DNA from 3 places in the Mesorhizobium sp. M0571 genome. Region 2 is predicted to be linked to each of the others. Evidence: predicted binding sites of a transcription regulator. Region 2 holds the regulator's gene; each other region holds the start of a gene.
What was found. The regulator HrcA, encoded in region 2, represses chaperone genes, less so after heat shock. The targets are predictions, from matches to a motif close to GTTAGCACTCNCNNNNNGNGAGTGCTAAC.

Region 1 (4,169 bases), on a different contig from region 2:
GTTTTTTTCGCCAGCGAAACCCCGACGACCTGATGGGGAGTCGCGCCAGCAGGGTGGGCGCCACGTCCAGTGCCACCGACCATGCGAGATGCCGATTGTTGGCGCGTCTGTCAGTTCGCGCGGCCATATTCATTCTGGTGCCAATCTGTTGCCTTTTCTGCTTTTCCCATGCGTTTTAGGCCGAGCCATTTGTGAAGCGGGCGGTCAATGGATCTGCGCCTCGCGATTGCCTGCCGTTGCCTGGTTGATCTGGGCGGCATAATCCGAGAGCGAACGCTGCAACCGCGGTTCGAATTGCGCGAAGTTGAACCGGACTTCATCCGCCGTCAGGAACTGGTGGGTTGCGCCGGGAAAGCCGGCGACCATCACAAGGTCGCCTTCCTTGACGCCTTCACAGGCTATGGGTAGCCAACTCTTCGGCCGGTAAGGCACATTGTCGCGCGCATATGGCCGGGAGCAATCATCAGGAGCGACATAGGCGCGATAAAAGCCGAAGTCGCCTGTGTGGCGCGGCCACATCCAATTGTCCGTTTCGCCGCCGAAGTTACCGATGCCGAGCGCGGGCGCATAGACAAGGCGCACGTCCTCGATTTCGAGCTTCTGCTGGAGATAGTAGGAGGCGCCGCCATAATAGGCCCCAACGTCGCAGCGGCGATTGGGCTGTCCTTCACATGCGGCGATCAGGGCCTTGCGGTTCGTGGCGAGCCGCTCATAGCGGGCAAACCATTCAGCTTGTCCGAGACGCCCTTGAGCATTTCGGCGGTCACATCCCGCATGTCCTCGATCACATAGATTCGGCTGCCTGGCGCCGCGGGCAATTCTTCACCCAGGGCTCTTCGCCAGAAACCCGTCTGTGAGATAGTCCTGGCCCTCCTTGCTGTGGTATTGGATGGATTCGAACACGCAGTGATGATTGGTTGCGACCAGCCCTTGTGGACTGACGAACGAGGCGGAGCATCCGCCCAGTGATACGATCGCGTTGAGCGGGTCAGCGTCCAGACGGCCCAGCTGGGCGGGATCGATCTGGAGCCCATCCGCGCGCATGGCCGCGCCCACTTCCGCAGTCTGGCCCGGCATCCACATATCTTCGTCCGCCGACGTAGCCGTGACCGTCCAGAGCAAGGCGATGGCAGTTGCTTTGGCCAAACATTTCAAATTCGAGTTCATGCTGACTGTCGCTCTCATCTTGCCTCCTGTTCTCCGCAGATTGGATTGGTGACTATCGGGATGGCCGGAGTCCTGGCGCCCGCGCGGCGGCCACACCGTAAAGACCGAGTGGACCGTTAACCGCAAGAGTCCTGATGGCGCTCACCTCTCATATTTGTCGCGGGCAACGTTTGCGGATCATCCGCTGCACCAATCGTGCCAAATAAATAAAGCCCTCAGTTACAAATGGTGAGCCGCCCCATCCATGTCCGATCTCCGACGTCGTCTACGTAAAGGGCTCAGTGCTTCCACGCTCGTTTGCTCTTCGCCGGTCCCTCTTCCGTCTTGACTAGCAGGAGCCTACGGCCTATCTGACTGCCGCGTTAGCACTCGCTTCTGGTGAGTGCTAAACACGCTCCGGCAACGGAGAACCGTTCAACATCCGCACCAGGGAAATCCAAAAATGGCAAAGTCGAATTTCCGGCCGCTGCATGACCGCGTGGTCGTTCGCCGGGTCGAGTCCGAAGCGAAGACCGCCGGCGGGATCATCATCCCCGATACGGCTAAGGAAAAGCCGCAGGAAGGCGAGATCATCGCCATCGGTTCCGGCGCCCGTGACGAGGTCGGCAAGCTCGTCCCGCTGGACGTCAAGGCCGGCGACCGCATCCTGTTCGGCAAGTGGTCGGGCACCGAAGTCAAGCTCAACGGCGAAGACCTTCTGATCATGAAGGAAGCGGACATCATGGGCGTCATCGGCTGACACGCCGCCGCCTTTCATCCGCACCATCCAATCTGAATTTCGGGCGAAATGCCCAGGAGTAAAAAATGGCTGCCAAAGACGTAAAATTCTCCCGCGACGCTCGTGAGCGCATGCTGCGCGGCGTCAACATCCTCGCCGACGCGGTGAAGGTCACGCTCGGCCCCAAGGGCCGCAACGTCGTCATCGACAAGTCGTTCGGCGCGCCGCGCATTACCAAGGACGGCGTCACCGTCGCCAAGGAAATCGAGCTTGAAGACAAGTTCGAGAACATGGGCGCGCAGATGGTCCGCGAAGTGGCGTCGAAGACCAACGACATCGCCGGCGACGGCACCACGACCGCGACCGTTCTGGCGCAGTCGATCGTCCAGGAAGGCCACAAGGCGGTTGCCGCCGGCATGAACCCGATGGACCTCAAGCGCGGCATCGACCTCGCCGTCGCCGACGTCGTCGCGACGCTGATCAAGAACGCCAAGAAGATCAAGACCTCGGAAGAAGTTGCCCAGGTCGGCACCATCGCCGGCAATGGCGACGTTTCGGTCGGCTCGATGATCGCGGAAGCGATGCAGAAGGTCGGCAACGAGGGCGTCATCACCGTCGAGGAAGCCAAGACCGCCGAGACCGAGCTCGAAGTCGTCGAAGGCATGCAGTTCGACCGCGGCTATCTCTCGCCCTACTTCGTCACCAACGCCGAAAAGATGGTTGCGGATCTGGAAGACGCCTACATCCTTCTCCACGAGAAGAAGCTCTCCAACCTGCAGGCCATGCTGCCGATCCTCGAGGCCGTCGTGCAGACCTCGAAGCCGCTGGTCATCATCTCGGAAGACGTCGAAGGCGAGGCCCTGGCCACGCTGGTCGTCAACAAGCTGCGTGGCGGCCTGAAGATCGCCGCCGTCAAGGCGCCGGGCTTCGGTGATCGCCGCAAGGCCATGCTGGAAGACATCGCCATCCTCACCGGTGGCCAGGTCATCTCCGAAGACCTCGGCATCAAGCTCGAGAATGTCGGCCTGAACATGCTCGGCCGCGCCAAGAAGGTGTCGATCTCCAAGGAGAACACCACCATCGTTGACGGCGCCGGCAAGAAGGAAGAGATCCAGGGCCGCGTCGCCCAGATCAAGCAGCAGATCGAGGAGACCACCTCGGACTACGACAAGGAGAAGCTGCAGGAACGTCTTGCCAAGCTGGCGGGCGGCGTTGCCGTCATCCGCGTCGGCGGTGCGACCGAGATCGAAGTCAAGGAAAAGAAGGACCGCGTCGATGACGCCCTCAACGCGACCCGTGCGGCCGTCGAAGAAGGCATCGTTCCCGGCGGCGGCGTCGCATTGCTGCGCGCTTCGCTGGCCATCACCGTCACCGGCGCCAACTCCGACCAGACCGCAGGCATCAGCATCGTGCGTCGCGCGCTGCAGGCTCCGGCCCGTCAGATCGCGGCCAACGCCGGTGCGGAAGCATCGATCGTCGCCGGCAAGATCCTCGAGAACAAGGGCGCGACCTTCGGCTACAACGCCCAGACCGGCGAATATGGCGACATGATCGCCATGGGTATCGTCGATCCGGTCAAGGTTGTGCGCACGGCTCTGCAGGACGCGGCCTCGGTCGCCGGCCTGCTGGTCACCACGGAAGCCATGATCGCGGAGGCTCCGAAGAAGGAGTCGGCTGGCGGCGGCATGCCGGCTGGTATGCCCGGCGGTGGCATGGGCGGCATGGGCGGTATGGATTTCTAATTCAGCCAATCTCGCAAGCTTACGGACAGGGCGGCAGCGATGCCGCCCTTTTTTATGTGCCGAGCATGATCGACAGCTTTAGACGTGCAAGTCCTCTACGCAGCCTGATGGCGGCGAAGCGCAACGGCGTCGTCGTGAGACGGGGTCTGGCCGTGTCCTTTCGTTCAGCCGCTGGTCGAAACTCACGATGATCGTGCTGCCTTCCGCCGTGCGTCGATCTTTACAGGGCTGCGAGAAGGCCTTGCCAACGGCTGGCAGACCCTGGTTGCGGTAGAACTCATCGCATCGTTCGAAGGGCTCCGATACCTGATGGCCTATGGTCGTCAGCTCTTTCAATTGGAACTCGTCTTTTCGGCCATGATCGTGGTCGGCCTGACCGGATTGGTGATCCACGGCCTGCTCACGCTTGCCGAAAACTATCTGCAACGCTGGCGTCCGGAGACCCCACGATCAGCCTGATCACGATTGCAGGTCGGGATAGGCTGTCGCGGCGCTTCCATCGCACCGCCGGCCTTCCGCTTCATCGGCCGACATCTGCGGCC
Region 2 (4,169 bases):
GCGCAGGAGACGATTCGGCCCCGTTAAGAGCGACCGTCTCCATAGGTGATGCGCCAGATGGTGCCGTTACCGTCCTCGGTGACGATCAGCGAGCCGTCCTTGGCCATGGCGACACCGACCGGGCGGCCCCAGACGGCGTCGTTCGAGATCACGAAGCCGGTCATGAAGTCCTCATACGCACCGGTCGGCTTGCCGTCCCTGAATTTGAGCCTCACCACCTTGTAGCCGGTCCTGGCGCCGCGGTTCCACGAACCATGCATGGTGACGAAAGCGTCACCGTGATAATCCGCCGGAAAGTTCTCGCCGTCGTAGAAGGCTATGTTCATCGGCGCCGAATGCGCTTGCATCAGCACGTCGGGGACAGTGGCCTTGCCGGCGAGGTCGGGCCGCTCGCCCTGATGGCGCGGATCGTCGTGATTGCCGATGTAGTACCAAGGCCAACCATAGAAAGCGCCGTCCTTGACTTCAGTTGCAAATTCGAACGGCACATTGTCGCCGAGTTCGTCGCGCTCGTTGACGACGCACCACAACGCGCCGGTGGCTGACTGCACGGTCATGCCCGTACAGTTGCGCAGGCCGGTGGCGACAGTTCGGGGATTTTTGCCATCCGGGTCGAAGGCGAGCACATCGGCACGGCCGTCCTCGGAGCCCCAGGCCGCACCGAGCGGCTTTGATTTCGCCCAGGCGTCGAGGCCGCCATCCGGCTCCTTATCCATGTCTTCGGCGACGTTCGAGGCGGAGCCAACCGACAGATAAAGCGTCTTGCCATCCGGCGAGAAGGCGATGTCGCGGGTCGAGTGACCGCCCGACGGGATTTTGGCGACAATGGTTTCTGGTTTGCCGGACGCCTTTAGGTCGCCGTCGCGATAGGGGAAGCGGACGATGCTGTCGCTGTTTGCGACATAGACCCATTGCGGCTTGTCCCCTGGCGGATAGAAGGCGATGCCATATGGATAACTGAGCCCCTTGGCGAAGATCGCTTTCTCGATGGGCTTGGCGCTGCCCTCGGCGAGACGATAGACGCGTATCTGGTCGGCATGGCTGTTGGCAACGAACAGGTCGCCATTCGGAGCGACGCGCACGACGCGCGGATTGACGATGCCGGATGCGATCATTTCGGCCGAGAAGCCCGGCGGCAATTCTGGCTTGGCGCTTTCGGGCCGTTCCGCCACGCCGGCGCCGTTCGAAGCGGATTGGGCGGGATCGGCTGTCGGCATGTCTTGCGGCCCGATCAGGCGGCGGATGCCAGGCCTGTCGGCGTGCCAATCGCCAAAAGCGGCTTCGCCTTTGAGCACCTTCTGATCCGCCTGCTGGGCGGATGCCGGTGTCGCAACAAGGAGAGCAGCGGCAATGGCCGCAAAGCCGCCAGATCGGATCATCATCGTCCTTCGGGATTCGCCTCGAAGAGGACAAACGGGATGAGGCATTGGTCGTTCCAAGCGGGCGTCCAGCACACGAGGATTTGAAGCCGAACCCCGGTTACTTGCCAGCGGCGTAGAAATCGTCGTCGAGGCGCTTTTCCAGCGCGACCAGATCGGCCGGCAGCGGCAAGCCCATGGCCCGCATCTCCCCCAGCTTTTCGCGCAATTGCTCCTGTACCTCGTGCTGATCTTGGGGCTGGTTGACCATTTCCTCGAGCAGCAGGCTGATCTGGGCCTTGAACGATTCCAGCGCCATTCTTTTTCTCCTTGCGGCAGGCCGCGGCGGCTCCTAGCGCAGCATGCGCGAAATCAGCTGCGCGGTATAGTCGACCATCGGTACTATGCGCGCATAATTCAGCCGCGTCGGCCCGATCACGCCGAGCGCACCGACGACGCGCGCATCCTTGTCGCGATAGGGTGCCACCACCAGTGATGAGCCCGACAGCGAAAACAGCTTGTTTTCCGAACCGATGAAAATGCGCACGCCCGGGCCTTCCTCGGCGAGGTCGAGGAGCTGGATCAGCCCATCCTGGGTCTCGAGATCCTCGAACAAATGCCGCAGCAGCTCGATGTCGGCCTGGGCGGTGACGTTTTCCAGGAGATTGGCGCGGCCGCGCACGATAAGCCGCCCAGGCACCCCGCTTTCGGCACCTGCCCAGACCGCCAGGCCCTTCTCGACCAGATCCTGCGAAAGCGTGTCGAGGGCTGCCCTCGTCTCTTCCTTGATGCGGGCGATCTCGACCCGCGCCTCGGCCAGCGTGCGGCCGCGAATATGGGCGTTGAGGAAGTTCGAGGCTTCGTGCAATTGCGAGACGGTGATGCCGGCGGGCAGGTCGATGACGCGGTTTTCGACGTCGCCGTTCTGCGAGACCAGCACGGCAAGCGCCTTGGTCGGCTCGAGCTGGATGAATTCGATGTGCTTCAGCGCCACCTCGTTTTTGGCGGCGAGCACGAGGCCGGCGCCGCGCGACATGCCGGATAGCATCTGGCTGGCCTCGGTCAGCATATGCTCCAGCGTCGCGCCCGAGCCGGAGGCGCGTACCTGCGCCTCGATGGTGCGGCGCTCCTCGTCGGAGAGGTCGCCGAGCTCCATGAAAGCATCGACGAAGAAGCGCAGGCCAGCCTGGGTCGGCAGCCGGCCGGCCGAGATGTGCGGCGCGTAGATCAGGCCGAGATGCTCGAGGTCGCTCATCACGTTGCGGATTGTGGCCGGCGACAGCGACGAGGGCAGGATGCGCGACAGGCTGCGCGAACCGACCGGCTCGCCATCCCTCAAATAAGAATCAACGATGCGCCGGAAGATGTCGCGCGAACGCATGTCGAGCGATTGAAATGCGGGCGATTGAAGCGCGTGCGACGGGAGCACGTGTGATTGCGAACCGGGATCGACTGCCTTGGTCATTCGAGCCAAAAACCTCCGGCCCGAAGATATAGACTTCTGCGGCGTCGGCGCAACCGGTCCATTTTCCTTTGCGCCTCACGCCCCGTGCGGCTACAAGCCGGCCAAGATTCCGAAGAAAGAAAGAAGCCTGAATGCGCCCTTCCAAACGCCAATTCGACGAAATGCGCCCCATCTCCTTCGAGCGCGGCGTCTCCAAGCACGCGGAGGGCTCGTGCCTGGTGAAGTTCGGCGACACACATGTGCTGTGCACGGCCAGCCTGGAGGAAAAGGTGCCGGGCTGGATGCGCAATTCCGGCAAGGGCTGGGTGACGGCGGAATACGGCATGCTGCCGCGCTCGACCGGCGAGCGCATGCGCCGCGAGGCGTCGGCCGGCAAGCAAGGCGGCCGCACACTGGAGATCCAGCGGTTGATCGGCCGTTCCTTGCGCGCGGTGGTCGATCTGCAGGCGCTCGGCGAGCAGCAGATCACCGTCGACTGCGACGTGATCCAGGCCGACGGCGGCACGCGCACCGCTTCGATTACCGGCGGTTGGGTGGCGCTCTACGACTGCCTGCGCTGGATGGAAGCCCGCCAGATGGCGAGCCTGGGCAAGGTGCTGAAGGATCACGTTGCGGCAATCTCTTGCGGCATCCATGATGGCCAGCCGGTCATCGATCTCGACTATATCGAGGATTCCTCGGCCGGCACCGACGCCAATTTCGTCATGACCGGCAAGGGCGGCATTGTCGAAATCCAGGGCACGGCCGAGGGCGAGCCGTTTTCGGAAGAGCAGTTCGCGGCGCTGATGAGGCTGGCCAAGAAAGGCATTCAGCGTCTGGTCAGCCTGCAGCAGATGGCCGTGGACTGATCTTCAGTTTATGACGATGAGGTTGACGATCCTGTGACTCCTTCCGCAATCCTGGAATCAGCACTCTACGTGACGGATCTTGCTGCCGCGGAAGAGTTCTATTCCGGCGTGCTCGGGCTCGATCTGCTCGGCAAGGTCGGCGGCAGGCATCTCTTCTTCCGCTGCGGCGACGGCGTGCTGCTCATCTTCAACGCCGAAGCGACCAAAGTGCCGCCGGCGCCCGATGCCAGGCTGCCAGTGCCGCCACATGGCGCGGTCGGCGAGGGCCATCTCTGTTTCGCCGCAAGCGCCGACGAGATCGTGCGCTGGAAAGCGCATCTGGAAGCAAAGAGCATCGCCATCGAAAGCGAGTTCGAGTGGCCGCAGGGCGGCTGGTCGATCTATATTCGCGACCCCTCGAGCAATTCGATCGAATTCGCCGAGCCAAGAATCTGGGGCATCTGATGCATTCGCCAACTGTTCATTCGCCAACTGTTCATTCGCTTGACGGGAAGAAGA
Region 3 (4,169 bases), on a different contig from region 2:
TACCGTGCGTACTCGAGCAGCGCCCCGGATGAGCTGAGCCTGGATGCAGCACTTGTGACGGCGCCCTCGGGCGAACGCTTCTTCAGCATCTCGGCGTGTTACATCGGCCCACTCGACGAGGGCGAGCAAATCGTCCAGCCATTGAGAGAGTATGGCACGCCGGTTGAGCGCCGGATTGCTCCTGTGCAGTATCTTCAAATCCAATCGGCGGGGGACAGCCTCTTTCCGCGCGGGCGGCGCTACTACTGGAAGGCGCAGTTCATGCGCGAAATTACAGACCAGGCGATCGATACGATGCTTGCGGCTTACATGACTGCACCCCGCGAATCGCTTCTGGTCCTGCAGCAGGTTGGCGGCGCCATCTCGCGAGTACCGATGGACGAAACGCCCTATGCCAACAGGGATGCGCTTTATGATTGCTTCCCGATATCGATCTGGGACAATCCGGCTGATGACGAAACGCACATCCGATGGGCGCGCGACCTGTGGGATGCGATGAGACCTTTCTCGACCGGCGGCGTCTACGCCAATAATCTCGGCGAGGAAGGCACGGACCGGGTTCTGGCAGCTTACGGCGAAAACTACCCGAGGTTGGCCGCACTAAAAAACAAATATGATCCCACCAATTTCTTCCGCTTGAACCAGAACATCAGGCCAACCACCTAAGCGATTTCCGCCGCGGCCGGCGCAGGCCGATGCTCGAAATGCTGCGGCGCTGCTACAGCTCCAGGTTCCAGTTCTGGCCGACCAGATCCTTGCCGAAGGAATGGTGGCGCTCCTCGTCGGCCAGCTTGAACCCGGCCGCCTCATAGATGCGGCGCGCTGAGGTGAGCACGTCGTTGGTCCACAGCGTCAGTGTCCTGTAACCCTTGGCGCGGCAAAAGCCGACACATTCCTCGACCAACCGCTTGCCGATGCCGAGCCCGCGCGCCGAAGGCTCGACATAGAGCAGGCGCAACTTCGCCACCTCGTCCGACTGGTGCACGACGAACACCGAGCCGACGACCTCGCCTTCCCGCTCGACGATCCAGCTGCGTTCCCATTTCGGATCGAAGGATTTGACGAATGCGCCGAGGATTTCGGCGACCAGCGCCTCATAGCTCTCGTCCCAGCCATATTCCTGCGCGTAGAGCAGGCCCTGCCGATGGATGATCCAGCCGATGTCGCCGACCTGCAGAGGCCGCAGCATATAGGGAATTTTGGGCTCGGCGCTTCCGCCCAGCAGGCGCTGCACCGTCTGCATGGCCTTGACCAGCCTGTCCTGTTCGGGGACCGAAAGCCGGTCGAGCAAAGCTGTGACCTGATCGTGCGAGCCCTGGTTCAGCGGCGCGAAGGCCTGCTGCCCGGCCTGGGTCAGCGCGATCGACGAGCGCCGCGCATCTGCCTCGATCGTGGCGCGCTCGACCAGATCACGCCCCTCGAACTTCTTCAGCAGCCGGCTGAGATAACCGGCATCGAGGCCGAGATCGCGCGCAAGATCGGTGGCGGTCAGGCCATCGCGATGCGCCAGTTCATAGAGCACCCGCGCTTCGGTCAGCGAGAAGGTGCTTTTCAGCAGCCCTTCGTCGAGCAACCCGATCTGGCGGGTATAGAAGCGGTTGAAGGCCCGCACCGCGTCGATCCGCTCCTTGCCTGGGTGATGATGAATCGTCATGGCATCCTCCTGCCGGCAAGATCAGCCATTTAGTTGACTTAGTCAAGTATATGTTTGAAGCAATTGTCCTGGTGATGCTCACTGGGCGCCTTGACTCGCGTGAGCCACCAGCCTATTTCAGCGCCACGTTAGCACTCCCCCAAGATGAGTGCTAACTACATGTCCGGCGCCGCCGGACGGAGGAACTGTTCTCACCATTCTCATCGAGGAATAAAAAATGGCAAAGTCGAAGTTCCGCCCGCTTCATGACCGCGTGGTCGTACGCCGGGTTGAATCCGAATCCAAGACCGCGGGCGGGATCATCATCCCCGATACGGCTAAGGAAAAGCCGCAGGAAGGCGAGATCATCGCCGTCGGTTCCGGCGCCCGTGACGAAGCCGGCAAGCTCGTCCCGCTGGACGTCAAGGCCGGCGACCGCATCCTGTTCGGCAAGTGGTCGGGCACCGAAGTCAAGCTCAATGGCGAAGACCTTCTGATCATGAAGGAATCCGACATCATGGGCATCATCGGCTGAATACCGGCCTCACCCTCAACTGAATTTTCGGGCTCAATCCAAGCCCCTGCCAGGAGCTAAAAATGGCTGCCAAAGACGTAAAATTCTCCCGTGACGCTCGTGAGCGCATGCTGCGCGGCGTCAACATCCTCGCCGACGCGGTGAAGGTCACACTCGGCCCCAAGGGCCGCAACGTCGTCATCGACAAGTCCTTCGGCGCGCCGCGCATTACCAAGGACGGCGTCACCGTCGCCAAGGAAATCGAGCTTGAAGACAAGTTCGAGAACATGGGCGCGCAGATGGTCCGCGAAGTGGCGTCGAAGACCAACGACATCGCCGGCGACGGCACCACGACCGCGACCGTTCTGGCGCAGTCGATCGTCCAGGAAGGCCACAAGGCGGTTGCCGCCGGCATGAACCCGATGGACCTCAAGCGCGGCATCGACCTCGCCGTCGCCGACGTCGTCGCAACGCTGATCAAGAACGCCAAGAAGATCAAGACCTCGGAAGAGGTTGCCCAGGTCGGCACCATCGCCGGCAATGGCGATGTTTCGGTCGGCTCGATGATCGCGGAAGCGATGCAGAAGGTCGGCAATGAGGGCGTCATCACGGTTGAGGAAGCCAAGACCGCCGAGACCGAGCTCGAAGTCGTCGAAGGCATGCAGTTCGACCGCGGCTATCTCTCGCCCTACTTCGTCACCAACGCCGAGAAGATGGTTGCGGATCTGGAAGACGCTTACATCCTTCTCCACGAGAAGAAGCTCTCCAACCTGCAGGCCATGCTGCCGATCCTCGAGGCTGTCGTGCAGACCTCGAAGCCGCTGGTCATCATCTCGGAAGACGTCGAAGGCGAGGCCCTGGCCACGCTGGTCGTCAACAAGCTGCGTGGCGGCCTGAAGATCGCCGCCGTCAAGGCGCCGGGCTTCGGCGATCGCCGCAAGGCCATGCTGGAAGACATCGCCATCCTCACCGGTGGCCAGGTCATTTCCGAAGACCTCGGCATCAAGCTCGAGAATGTCGGCCTCAACATGCTCGGCCGCGCCAAGAAGGTGTCGATCTCCAAGGAGAACACCACCATCGTCGACGGCGCCGGCAAGAAGGCCGAGATCCAGGGCCGCGTTGCCCAGATCAAGCAGCAGATCGAGGAGACCACCTCGGACTACGACAAGGAGAAGCTGCAGGAACGTCTCGCCAAGCTGGCGGGCGGCGTTGCCGTGATCCGCGTCGGCGGTGCGACCGAAGTGGAAGTCAAGGAAAAGAAGGACCGCGTCGATGACGCCCTCAACGCGACCCGTGCGGCCGTCGAAGAAGGCATCGTTCCCGGCGGCGGCGTCGCATTGCTGCGCGCTTCGCTGAGCATCAAGGCTGTCGGCGCCAACTCCGACCAGACCGCAGGCATCAGCATCGTGCGTCGCGCGCTGCAGGCTCCGGCCCGCCAGATCGCGGCCAACGCCGGTGCGGAAGCATCTATCGTCGCCGGCAAGATCCTCGAGAACAAGGGCGCGACCTTCGGCTACAACGCCCAGACCGGCGAATATGGCGACATGATCGCCATGGGTATCGTCGATCCGGTCAAGGTTGTGCGTACGGCTCTGCAGGACGCGGCCTCGGTCGCCGGCCTGCTCGTCACCACCGAAGCCATGATCGCGGAGGCTCCGAAGAAGGAGTCGGCTGGCGGCGGCATGCCTGGCGGCATGGGCGGCGGCGGCATGGGCGGCATGGGTGGTATGGATTTCTAATCCAACCCATCAGCCTTGAGATACAGAAAGGGCGCCGAAAGGCGCCCTTTTTGTTTGCTTTGTTTAGCGGGTTGCCCGCTCAGACGGCGGCGTCAATACGCCGCGAGGGCGAGAGCTTTGCCGGCAATGCACCTTCAATCACCGCGGCGACTTCGTCGGCCACCGCCAGCACCGGGGCGCGGTCGCGGGTGGCGCGTGCGATCACCATCAGCCCTTCCAGTGATGATTCGACCAGCAGCGCCAGCGCATGCGCGCGGCGCTCGGGCACCCCTGCCCTGACGAA

Region 1: groES (co-chaperone GroES) is a predicted target of HrcA. The motif match lies at 1,529-1,557, and genes of this name have one in related genera.
Region 3: groES (co-chaperone GroES) is a predicted target of HrcA. The motif match lies at 1,782-1,810, and genes of this name have one in related genera.

Annotation. Positions count from the first base shown of each region.
Region 1 covers NZ_JAMYQT010000038.1:22,083-26,251, forward strand. Annotated here, with positions in the region: partial or broken gene NKI85_RS28955 (S46 family peptidase) at 205-1,185, opposite strand; gene groES (co-chaperone GroES) at 1,610-1,906, shown strand; gene groL (chaperonin GroEL) at 1,972-3,627, shown strand; gene NKI85_RS28970 (hypothetical protein) at 3,937-4,086, shown strand.
Region 2 covers NZ_JAMYQT010000014.1:96,285-100,453, forward strand. Annotated here, with positions in the region: gene NKI85_RS18095 (PQQ-dependent sugar dehydrogenase) at 24-1,379, opposite strand; gene NKI85_RS18100 (hypothetical protein) at 1,480-1,677, opposite strand; gene hrcA (heat-inducible transcriptional repressor HrcA) at 1,711-2,823, opposite strand; gene rph (ribonuclease PH) at 2,955-3,671, shown strand; gene NKI85_RS18115 (VOC family protein) at 3,705-4,115, shown strand; gene rdgB (RdgB/HAM1 family non-canonical purine NTP pyrophosphatase) at 4,115-4,169, shown strand, end outside.
Region 3 covers NZ_JAMYQT010000028.1:15,467-19,635, forward strand. Annotated here, with positions in the region: gene NKI85_RS26275 (FAD-binding oxidoreductase) at 1-666, shown strand, start outside; gene NKI85_RS26280 (bifunctional helix-turn-helix transcriptional regulator/GNAT family N-acetyltransferase) at 719-1,654, opposite strand; gene groES (co-chaperone GroES) at 1,872-2,168, shown strand; gene groL (chaperonin GroEL) at 2,231-3,886, shown strand; gene NKI85_RS26295 (TetR/AcrR family transcriptional regulator) at 3,966-4,169, opposite strand, start outside.